3 regions of the Erythrobacter sp. S57(2025) genome follow, and region 3 is predicted to be linked to each of the others. Evidence: predicted binding sites of a transcription regulator. Region 3 holds the regulator's gene; each other region holds the start of a gene.
What was found. Region 3 encodes LexA, which represses DNA repair genes until DNA is damaged. Its sites were predicted from a motif close to GTTCCNCNCTTGTTCT; they were not measured.

Region 1: the regulator LexA is predicted to act here: its motif matches at 1,772-1,787, upstream of AC0V6N_RS04195 (ATP-dependent helicase).
Region 2: the regulator LexA is predicted to act here: its motif matches at 1,346-1,361, upstream of AC0V6N_RS03215 (S24 family peptidase).

The regions. Positions count from the first base shown of each region.
Region 1 is NZ_CP200299.1:878,719-881,993, reverse strand. It holds gene AC0V6N_RS04210 (pseudouridine synthase) at 1-443, shown strand, start outside; gene rsmD (16S rRNA (guanine(966)-N(2))-methyltransferase RsmD) at 440-1,006, shown strand; gene AC0V6N_RS04200 (hypothetical protein) at 1,115-1,492, opposite strand; gene AC0V6N_RS04195 (ATP-dependent helicase) at 1,794-3,275, shown strand, end outside.
Region 2 is NZ_CP200299.1:694,337-697,611, forward strand. It holds gene AC0V6N_RS03200 (aldehyde dehydrogenase family protein) at 1-545, shown strand, start outside; gene AC0V6N_RS03205 (hypothetical protein) at 609-1,058, opposite strand; gene AC0V6N_RS03210 (hypothetical protein) at 1,048-1,302, opposite strand; gene AC0V6N_RS03215 (S24 family peptidase) at 1,412-2,098, shown strand; gene AC0V6N_RS03220 (GNAT family N-acetyltransferase) at 2,095-2,556, opposite strand; gene AC0V6N_RS03225 (MBL fold metallo-hydrolase) at 2,656-3,275, shown strand, end outside.
Region 3 is NZ_CP200299.1:1,107,167-1,110,441, forward strand. It holds gene AC0V6N_RS05325 (ComEC/Rec2 family competence protein) at 1-1,362, shown strand, start outside; gene lexA (transcriptional repressor LexA) at 1,391-2,074, opposite strand; gene AC0V6N_RS05335 (molybdopterin molybdotransferase MoeA) at 2,284-3,275, opposite strand, start outside.

The sequences.
Region 1 (3,275 bases), 230 kb from region 3:
GGCGGCTTGACCTCAACACCGAAGGGCTGCTGCTGCTCACCAATGATGGCGGGCTAAAGCGCACAATGGAGCTACCAGCGAGCGGCATTCCGCGCACCTATCGCGCCCGCGCTTTTGGCGACGTGACGCAGGAACAGCTTGAAGCGCTGGCAGACGGCGTGGAGATTGATGGGATGCGCTATGGCTCTATCGACGCTAATCTTGAGCGCGGGACAACCAAGGGCGGCGCGCGCAATCAGTGGATCGAGATGACCATTACAGAGGGCAAGAACCGCGAAGTGCGGCGGGTGCTCGAGTATTTAGGCCTTGAGGTAAACCGATTGATCCGCGTGGGGTATGGCCCGTTTAACCTCGGTGATTTGCCGCGTGGACAAGCGACCCGCATTCGCAAAGGCGACCTTGATCGCTTCGTCAGCTCAGTCAAACAGGCGCGCAAATCGTGAGAATTATCGCTGGTGAATGGCGCGGGCGGAAACTCACTGCTCCCAAAGGCGACGCAACGCGCCCAACCGCAGATCGCACGCGCGAGACTTTGTTCTCAATGCTCACCAGCAGGCTGGGCAGTTTTGAGGATTTGCGCGTCGCTGATCTGTTCGCAGGCTCAGGCGCGCTTGGATTGGAGGCGCTCTCTCGCGGCGCTGCGCATTGCCTTTTCGTAGAGCAGGAGCGCGCCGCACTGGATACGATCCGCGCCAATATCAGCGCATTCGATGCTCGAGAGCGGACGGCTATCGAGGCAGGCTCTGTCATGCATTTGCGGCCTGCACGTGAAGCCTATGACCTCATTCTGCTAGACCCGCCCTATCACACAGGCGCTGGCGAAGTGGCGCTTGACCGGTTGCAGCGGCTCGGTTGGATGAGTGATGCGACTTGGATTGCGATGGAAACAGCGTTCAATGAGGAACCCGAGATAAAGGGCCTGCGCGTTGAAACAACGCGTCGCATAGGCAAGGGCAGGCTCACGCTGCTTCTTCGCGAACCTGCCCCTACCGACGCGCTAGACTAAGTCTTAGGACTGACCGAAGACCCAGCTCCCGAAGGAGCCATCAGGCGCGTACTTCCCGCGTGACCACCCTGCCACGGGAGAAATTGGGAGAAAGTTTGAGCTCTTGGCTCAACCCTCTCCAGAAGAAGCGGCTGCACCGCCTTCGATGTTCAGCCACACGGCGTCTCTTTCTGGACCAGTCATGGCTGTAAGGGCGATTTTGTCTTCATCGCTTAGGCGCCAGAACAGCATCTGACGATCCGCGGTAAGCGACCAATAATAAGCCTTCGTCTCGGCTGGCCACAGCTCATAGGCTGTTTGCTGCTCGACCGGCCAACTGTCGAATTCAGCCTGTTGCTCAGGTGTCATTTCAGAGCCGGATGGTGCGGATGCAGCGGGCTCTTCGCTGGGGCCTTCTTGTAGGGTGAGTGCGGCTCCTGGTGCTGCGGTAACAAAACCGAGGGTGACGGCAGCGACGCCGAAGAGGTAGAAATGGGATTTACGCATGGGATACTCCTTTGTGACCAATCCCAAGCGTTGACGAACGCGGCGAATGTGTCCGGAGAATTCCCCGAAGTGTCTTCTGCGACCCGGACACCATTGTGATGACAGGGTTTTGTGCACTTGCGAACCGTTGCTCAGCCCCTGCGCCGCGCATCCAGACCGCCTGATCGCGAGGCGTTTCCAAAATGAGATGGATCGAAAATGACGCTATTTATGGGGACGGGTTCGCGCTGAGAGGGTGCATGGCCTATATGAATGTGCGACATTGCCTTTCCAACGTTTGTTCTCTACTTGTTCTGGACTGATGACCTCCAACTTGCCCCTCCCCGCCAGCGAAGCGCCGCTTGATGCTCCCAATAATGGTGGTGCCCCAACAAAATCGGGCGTGCCCGCCTATGCCGCGCGGCTAAACGCGCCGCAGCGTGATGCTGTGCTTACGACGGAAGGCCCGGTGCTGATGCTTGCGGGCGCTGGTACAGGCAAAACGGCAGCGCTCACCGCCCGCCTTGCGCATTTGGTGGCGACCCGGCGCGCTTGGCCAAGCGAAATTCTATGCGTCACCTTCACCAACAAAGCCGCGCGCGAAATGCGCGAACGGGTTGCAGGGCATTTGGGCGCTCCGGGCGAAGGGATGCCGTGGCTCGGCACATTCCATTCGATTTGCGCGAAGATGCTGCGCCGCCATGCGGAACTCGCTGGCCTGCAAAGCAATTACACGATCATTGACACCGATGATCAGCTGCGACTGCTCAAGCAACTGATCAACGATAATGATCTGGACGAAAAACGCTGGCCTGCGCGCCAGCTCGCCGGGTTGATTGATGGCTGGAAGAACCGCGGGCTAAATCCGGCTGAGCTGCAACCACAAGATGCGGAAAGCTATGCCAATGGTCAGGGCGCGGAGATTTACAAGCAATATCAGGATCGAATGAAGGCGCTCAATGCCTGCGATTTCGGCGATCTGATGCTGCATGTCCTCAACATCTTCCGCGCGCATAGTGACGTACTGGCCGAGTATCAAAATCGGTTCAAATATGTACTGGTGGACGAATATCAGGACACCAATGCCGTCCAATATCTATGGCTGCGCCTGCTTGCTCAAACGCGCAAAAATATCTGCGTTGTCGGCGATGATGATCAGTCGATCTATTCATGGCGCGGTGCAGAGGTTGCCAATATCCTGCGGTTTGAAAAAGATTTCCCCGGCGCACATGTGGTCCGCCTCGAGCAGAACTATCGCTCTACCCCGCATATTCTTGGCGCTGCATCGGGTCTGATCCGCGCCAATTCTGAACGGCATGAGAAAACTCTTTGGACCGAGGTTGATGGCGGCGACAAAGTCCGCGTGATCGGTGTGTGGGATGCGCCTGAGGAGGCGCGTCGTGTTGGTGAGGAAATTGAGCGGCTAGAGCGTGAAGGCGCGCCGCTAGATCGGGTCGCCATCCTCGTACGCGCGCAATATCAGACGCGTGAGTTCGAAGATCGCTTTATCCAGACCGGCATCAATTACCGGATCATTGGCGGCTTTCGCTTTTATGAGCGGGCCGAAATTCGCGATGCCCTCGCCTATCTGCGCGTGATTGCGCAGCCGCAGGATGACCTCGCCTTTGAACGGATTTACAACCAGCCAAAACGCGGGCTTGGCGCAAAGACGCTGGAAAAAATGCACCTGCACGCGCGCGCGGTGAACCTGCCACTGGCAGCGGCATCGCTCCAATTGGCTGATAGCGATGAACTGCCAGCGCGCGCCGCAAACACAATCGGCGGATTGCTGCGCCAATTCCTC
Region 2 (3,275 bases), 410 kb from region 3:
TTGCAGGCGAATTGGCGGCGCGGCTCGCTAAGGCGGCCAAAGCACTCAAGGTTGGCAACGCGATTCATAAGGACGTTGAATGTGGTCCCTTGATCCGACCCAAGGAAGTCGACCGCGTGGCTGAATGGGTTGAGGAAGCGCGTGAGGGCGGCGCTGTTGTCCTGTGTGGCGGTGAAAAGCTCTCTGATACAACCTACGCACCGACCGTGCTGCTCGACCCGCCAGCGAACGCCACGATTTCGAAAAACGAAGTCTTTGGTCCAGTTGTCTGCGTGTACACTTATGAGAACGTGGATGATGCGATTGCGCAGGCCAATTCGCTCGACGTGGCGTTTCAGGCGGCGATTTTTACAAACGATTTGAGCGCCACGATGCACACTTATCGCAACATTGATGCGTCAGCGGTGATGGTGAACGACCATTCGGCATTCCGCGTTGATTGGATGCCATTTGCGGGGCTGAAGCATTCAGGTCACGGCGTGGGGGGGATACCCTATACGATGCACGAAATGACCATTGAGAAGATGATCGTGATCAACGCCTGATCGCGAGGTGGGCGGACCGATCGTGGTCCGCCTCCTGAGCCCCGGATAATCAAAGCGTGCGCACTACCGGTCTTCGAGCAGCAGCAGCACCGCTTTCACCACCATCCGCTCGTTTGAGCCGAAGCGGTGCTCCACCTCACCAATCGTCGCATCGGCGACCAATTGACCGGGAATTTTGAACTCGTGCTCGGGCAGATTGGTGATAAATTCCTCGCCCGCCAGCACTTCTTCCGCGCCATTGAAATCGAGCAGCAATTCATGCCGCGTGCCGGAAAAGGTGATCGAGCTCCACGGCTTTTCATCATGGCTCAGCAAATCCGCGCGCCCCTCTGCCAGCGCCAGAACGGCGTCACGCACGCGGTCTGAAATGGTGCGTCGGGGGCGATAGCGCCGCGCGGTTTGGAAAGATGCATTTTGCGGCGGCGCGGCGTCGGCAGACTTGGTTTCAAATGCTGGCAGAGTGTCGGCTGCGTTGGTGTCGGTATCAGCGGGGGCGGAGCTATCAAACAGCATGGGAGAAATCCTTCGTCGCGAGTGGGTTGCGCGCATTTTGCGCGATGAGCTTGGCTTGCGCTCGGCGGGCTTCGACTTCGAAATTTTCCATCCAGCGTAAGGTTCGCGCCTCGGTCTTGGCGCGGGGCACGCGGCCCATTCTCAGGTCGAGCACGAAGCGTGGATCATGCGCGGCGAGCCGACCGAATTTGGTGGCTGGCATTTCGTGGGTGCGCAGGAATTGTTCGACTTTGCGTATCAGCATGGGGTGTCCCCTTGTTTGGTCTGGACCGGGCGACTTGCTCGGTGTTCCTTAAATGTTCCATTCCATTTCCTACTTGTCTAGGAAATTTCCTATGCTATAGATTAAAAGTATGAGATCAGGTGCAGGAGATGGTTCGTTGGACGAGAGTAAGAATGCGCGGGAGCGGCTGCTCGAATTGTCAAAAGACCGCGGGGCCAGCCTTGCCAGCCTGTCCGAATTACTTGGGCGGAACCCCACCTATCTGCAGCAATTCATCAAGAAAGGCTCGCCCAAGAAACTGGAGGAAGGGGATCGCAAAACCCTCGCGCAGTTCTTTGGTGTGCCCGAAAGTGAGCTGGGTGGGTTAGGCGAAGGAAGCGTTCAGGAAAAATCCTATGGCGCACCGTCGCAACGGGATTGGGTCGATGTCTCGCGGCTCGATATCGGAGCGTCAGCCGGGGCGGGCACGGTGCCAGCGGGAGAGGGCGCGTTCGACGCATTCCGCTTCTCTCGGCGGTGGCTCGCGGAGCAGGGCCTGCAAGGCGCAAAGCTCTCGGCCATCACTGTGGAAGGCGATTCGATGGAGCCGCTGCTCAATGATGGGGACGAAATCCTGGTCGACCGCCGCGAACAACCTTTCCGCGACGGTGTGCATGTCGTGCGGCTGGGCGATACTTTGATGGTAAAGCGCGTGGCACGGGCTGGGGCAGGGCGGTACTCGCTGCTCAGCCAAAACTTGGCCTATCCGCCGGTTGATGTGAGCGGAGAGGAGATGCAGGTGATTGGCAGGGTTGTTTGGAAGGGGGGGCGGATTTAGCGCAGCTTTAGTTTGAAGCCTGTGTGCGAAGGCTTGAAGCCAAGACGCTGATAGAACCGATGTGCGTCCGCGCGTGTGGTGTCACTAGTCAATTGCACAAGGCCACAGCCATGCTGTCGGCACTCTTCAACTGCCCAAGTCATCATTTTACTGCCGTGGCCACGACTTTGATGCTTAGGGTCAATCCTTACTGCTTCGATCTGCCCGCGCCAAACACCTTGGCGAGAGACACCGGGAATGAAGCTCAGTTGAAAGCTTCCGATGCGCTCGCCTTCGAACTCGGCGACCAATAGGCGGTGATTGGGGTCAGCATTTATAGCATCAAAACCCGCGCGTTGATCGGCTGGATCACTTGCTCGAGCTGGATCACGGGATGCAGAGATCGCGTCACTCTCAATCAGCCCTACGATAAAGGGCAAGTCTTCTTCAGTTGCGTCTCTAATCACAATTTCGGTCATGCACTTGCTCTCTAGATTCAAGGGAGGCTGTCATGCTGGTTGCAATGTCTGATTTTGCGCGCCAAGTCATCAAGCATGACTGAACAACGCATGCCCCCCATGAAAGCCGCGATCTTGCCGGTTACGCCGTTGCAGCAAAACTGCTCGCTGATCTGGTGCACCAAGACGATGAAGGCAGCCCTGACTGATCCGGGCGGCGACCTGCACAAGCTGAAGGATGGTATCGCCAAGGCAGGCGTCACGCTTGAGAAGATCCTGATCACCCACGGACATCTCGATCATTGCGGGCAGGCGGGGATGCTGGCGGAGGAGTTGGGGGTTCCGATCGAGGGGCCGCACAAGGATGACCTCTTTTGGATTGAGCAGCTCGATAGCGACGGCGCGCGGTATGGGATGGAAGCGAAGAGCTTTACGCCGGATCGCTGGCTGGAGCAGGGCGATACAGTGACAGTGGGCGAACTCACGCTCGATGTGATCCACTGCCCCGGCCACACGCCCGGCCATGTCGTATTCGTACACGGACCAAGCAAGTTTGCGATTGTGGGCGACGTGCTGTTCCAAGGCTCAATCGGCCGCACCGACTTCCCGCGCGGTAATCATCAGGACTTGATTGACAGCATCACACAGCGCCTCTGGCCCCTGGGCGAAGACATCACCTTCATCCCCGGCCACGGCCCGACCAGCACTTTCGGACAAGAGCGCAAGACCAATGCGTTTGT
Region 3 (3,275 bases):
GAAGCCGACGAAGAGGCCATGCGCGATGCTGGACTAACGCATCTTTTGGCGATTAGTGGGCTGCATGTCAGTGCAGTGATCGCTGGAGCGTATTTCGTGGCGCTCAAGCTCTTGGCTCTATTCCCGGCCTTGGCATTGAGAGTGCGTTTGCCAGTAGCCGCCGCCGCTGTCGGCGCGTTGGCCGGGGTGAGCTATACACTTCTTACAGGAGCTCAGGTGCCCACGGTCAGAGCATGCGTTGCGGCAATGCTGGTGCTAATCGCTTTGGCGATGGGGCGTGACGCTTTGTCATTGCGTATGGTTGCGGCAGCAGCCGTTTTTGTCATGCTACTGTGGCCTGAAAGCGTTGTTGGGCCCAGTTTCCAAATGAGCTTTTCAGCTGTGCTTGCGATCGTGGCGCTTCATTCAAGTGCTCCGGTAAAGGCCTTTATGGCGCCACGCGAAGAGCCGTGGCTCAAACGAACGGGGCGCGGCGTCTTTATGCTGTTCGTCACTGGCTTGGTCATTGAAATTGCATTGATGCCCATCGTGCTGTTCCACTTCCACCGCGCAGGAGTCTACGGCGCCTTTGCTAACGTCATCGCTATCCCGCTGGTCACTTTCATTTCGATGCCTCTCATTGCGATTGCATTGTTCTTCGATCTGCTGGGGCTGGGAGCGCCATTTTGGTGGTTGGCAGAGGGGTCATTGAACCTTTTGCTTGGAATTGCGCATTTCACCGCAGAGCAGCCAGGTTCGGTAAAGCTGATGCCGCAGATGAGCTATTTGACGATCGCGCTGTTTGTCGGCGGGGGCCTGTGGCTTGCGCTATGGAATGGGCGAGCGCGATTGCTTGGTTTTGCTCCTGCAATTGTTGCGACCCTCATGCTGTTAACAACGCCTATTCCAGACGTACTTATCGGACGGGAGGGGCGGCATGTGGGGATCACCATTCCAAACGCTGACGGAAGCAGGAGTTTGCTATCGTTGCGCGACAGCCGTTCTTCCTATTCGCGTGACAACCTGCTTGAGCTTTCCAGCGTGACGAGTGAGCCTGTGCCTTTGGCGCAGTGGGAGGGAGCTCGCTGTTCTCCTGAATTCTGCACAGTCGAGATCACGCGAGGAGGGCGGGATTGGTCGCTATTGCTTGCCCGCAATCGGGAGATGATCGAGGAGCGCTCTTTGGCCGCTGCCTGTGAACGCGCGGACATCGTGGTGGCTGACCGCTTTTTGCCGCGCTCTTGTTCACCGCGCTGGCTGAAGGCGGATCGTCGCATGCTCATTCGAACAGGAGGCCTTGCACTTGATCTGACCAATGAACGAGTCACCAGCGTCTCTAGCAAGCAGGGTGAGCATGGTTGGTGGCGCGGGGAGGACGACTAGCGCCGCACCTGTCCCCGCGAACACCGTATCAGTGATAGCGACGTAGCAAGCCTGCAAGCTTGCCCTGAACTTCCACTTCGCCCGAGCCATAAACCTGTGGGTCATAGGAGGCGTTTGCCGGATCGAGCCTTACAAGCCCGCCATCCTTATGGAGGTATTTGAGCGTTGCCTCTTCGCCGCGCACCAGCGCAACCACAATCTCGCCATCGCGCGCCGTGTTGGTGCGGCGGATCAGAGCAAAGTCACCATCGAAGATGCCTGCCTCGACCATCGAATCGCCAGATACCTCAAGCGCATAATGCTCACCGGGGCCAAGCAGAGCCGCGGGCACGGGAAGCGAGCTTTGCCCCTCTAGAGCCTCAATCGGCGCACCTGCTGCGATCCGGCCATGAAGCGGAATGTCGATCACGTCATTGGCCGGTTCGGGCACGTTAGTGTTAGCTGCTGGCGCTCGTGCCGACATCGCAGGCGCACTCGCACGCGGTGCAGGTGTCGAATCCTCAGGTTGCTTGATCACTTCCAAAGCGCGGGCGCGGTTGGGGAGACGACGGATGAAGCCGCGTTCCTCAAGCGCTGAAATCAGACGGTGAACGCCCGACTTGCTCTTGAGATCAAGCGCTTCCTTCATCTCTTCAAAACTGGGCGAAACCCCTGTTTCCTCCAGACGCTGCTGGATGAAGCGGATCAGTTCATGCTGTTTTGCCGTTAACATGGGCAAACTCCGTAAAGGCGCACTCGTCGCGCAGCGCGCAAACGCTGCAAAGTGCCAAACTTGTCGCGCCCTCAGAGGCAGCGCCCATTCACACGGAAAGCTGCATTACAAGGCACTCTCTCGCGCACCTATATGGTGAACGGATGTAGAACAAGTAGGCAACTTCAATTGCCAAGTCAAGCGCCTCAGATCACCAAACCCCGCAGAACTCAGCCGTTTTGGAGGTTGTAGACAGGAACGAGGTCCCCAGCCTTGCTCGCAGGTGAGTTGGCCGGGCGGTTAATCAGGCAATTTGCCGTTGCCAGTGACCGTATTGCGCTTGAGTCTTGTGATGCCGCGAGGCTGACTTCGCCGCCCATAGCGATCCCTCTTAGGAACTCGCGCCGGTTGCCGGTGGCAGGCAGGTCGTGCGCGGCTCGCATCGGAGTGCTTTGCGGCAGCGGCTCCCCAGCTCCCATGGCCGCCCCGATCAGGGGCAGGGCGAACAGGAAGCAGGTCACGAAGCTCGATACCGGATTACCCGGCAGACTCAGTATGACCTGCTTCCCCCGTGTCGCCACCATCAGCGGTTTGCCTGGCTTGATCGCAACCTTCCAAAACGCGATGTCGGCGCCCCAATCGCGCAGTGCCTGCTGGATGAGGTCATGGTCGCCCACAGATGCGCCGCCTGATGTGATGAGGATGTCGCAGTCTGCCGACCGCCGCAACGCGGTGGCAAGCGCGGCGGCATCGTCTGGAACGGGGCCAAGCATGGTGGGCATGCCGACATAGGAAGCCACCATGCTCGCCAGCATCACGCCATTGCTTGCCGGGATCTGGTGCGCGGCGAGAGGCTCTCCTGCGGGCACCAGTTCATCACCGCTGTCGAGCACAGCGACCTTGGGCGCGGCCACCACCGGCACTTCGCCATGCCCGGCCGCGATCGCCAGTGCCATTGCAGCAGGGGTGAGGGCTGAACCTTTGGTGAGCAGCGTGTCGCCTTCACCGAAGTCGAAGCCTGCGCGCCGGATGTGCTGACCGGGAGAGGGCATCTCGGTCGCCATGACCATCATGCCGTCAAGTGTCGCATCCTCTTGGATCAGCACGCGGTCTGCACCGCTTGGCACATGCGCTCCGGTGGAGATGCGGGTGCATTGCCCTGCTTCGAGCACTCCCGTGAACGGAGCGCCTGCGCGGCTCTCTCCAACGTGCTCCCATGGTC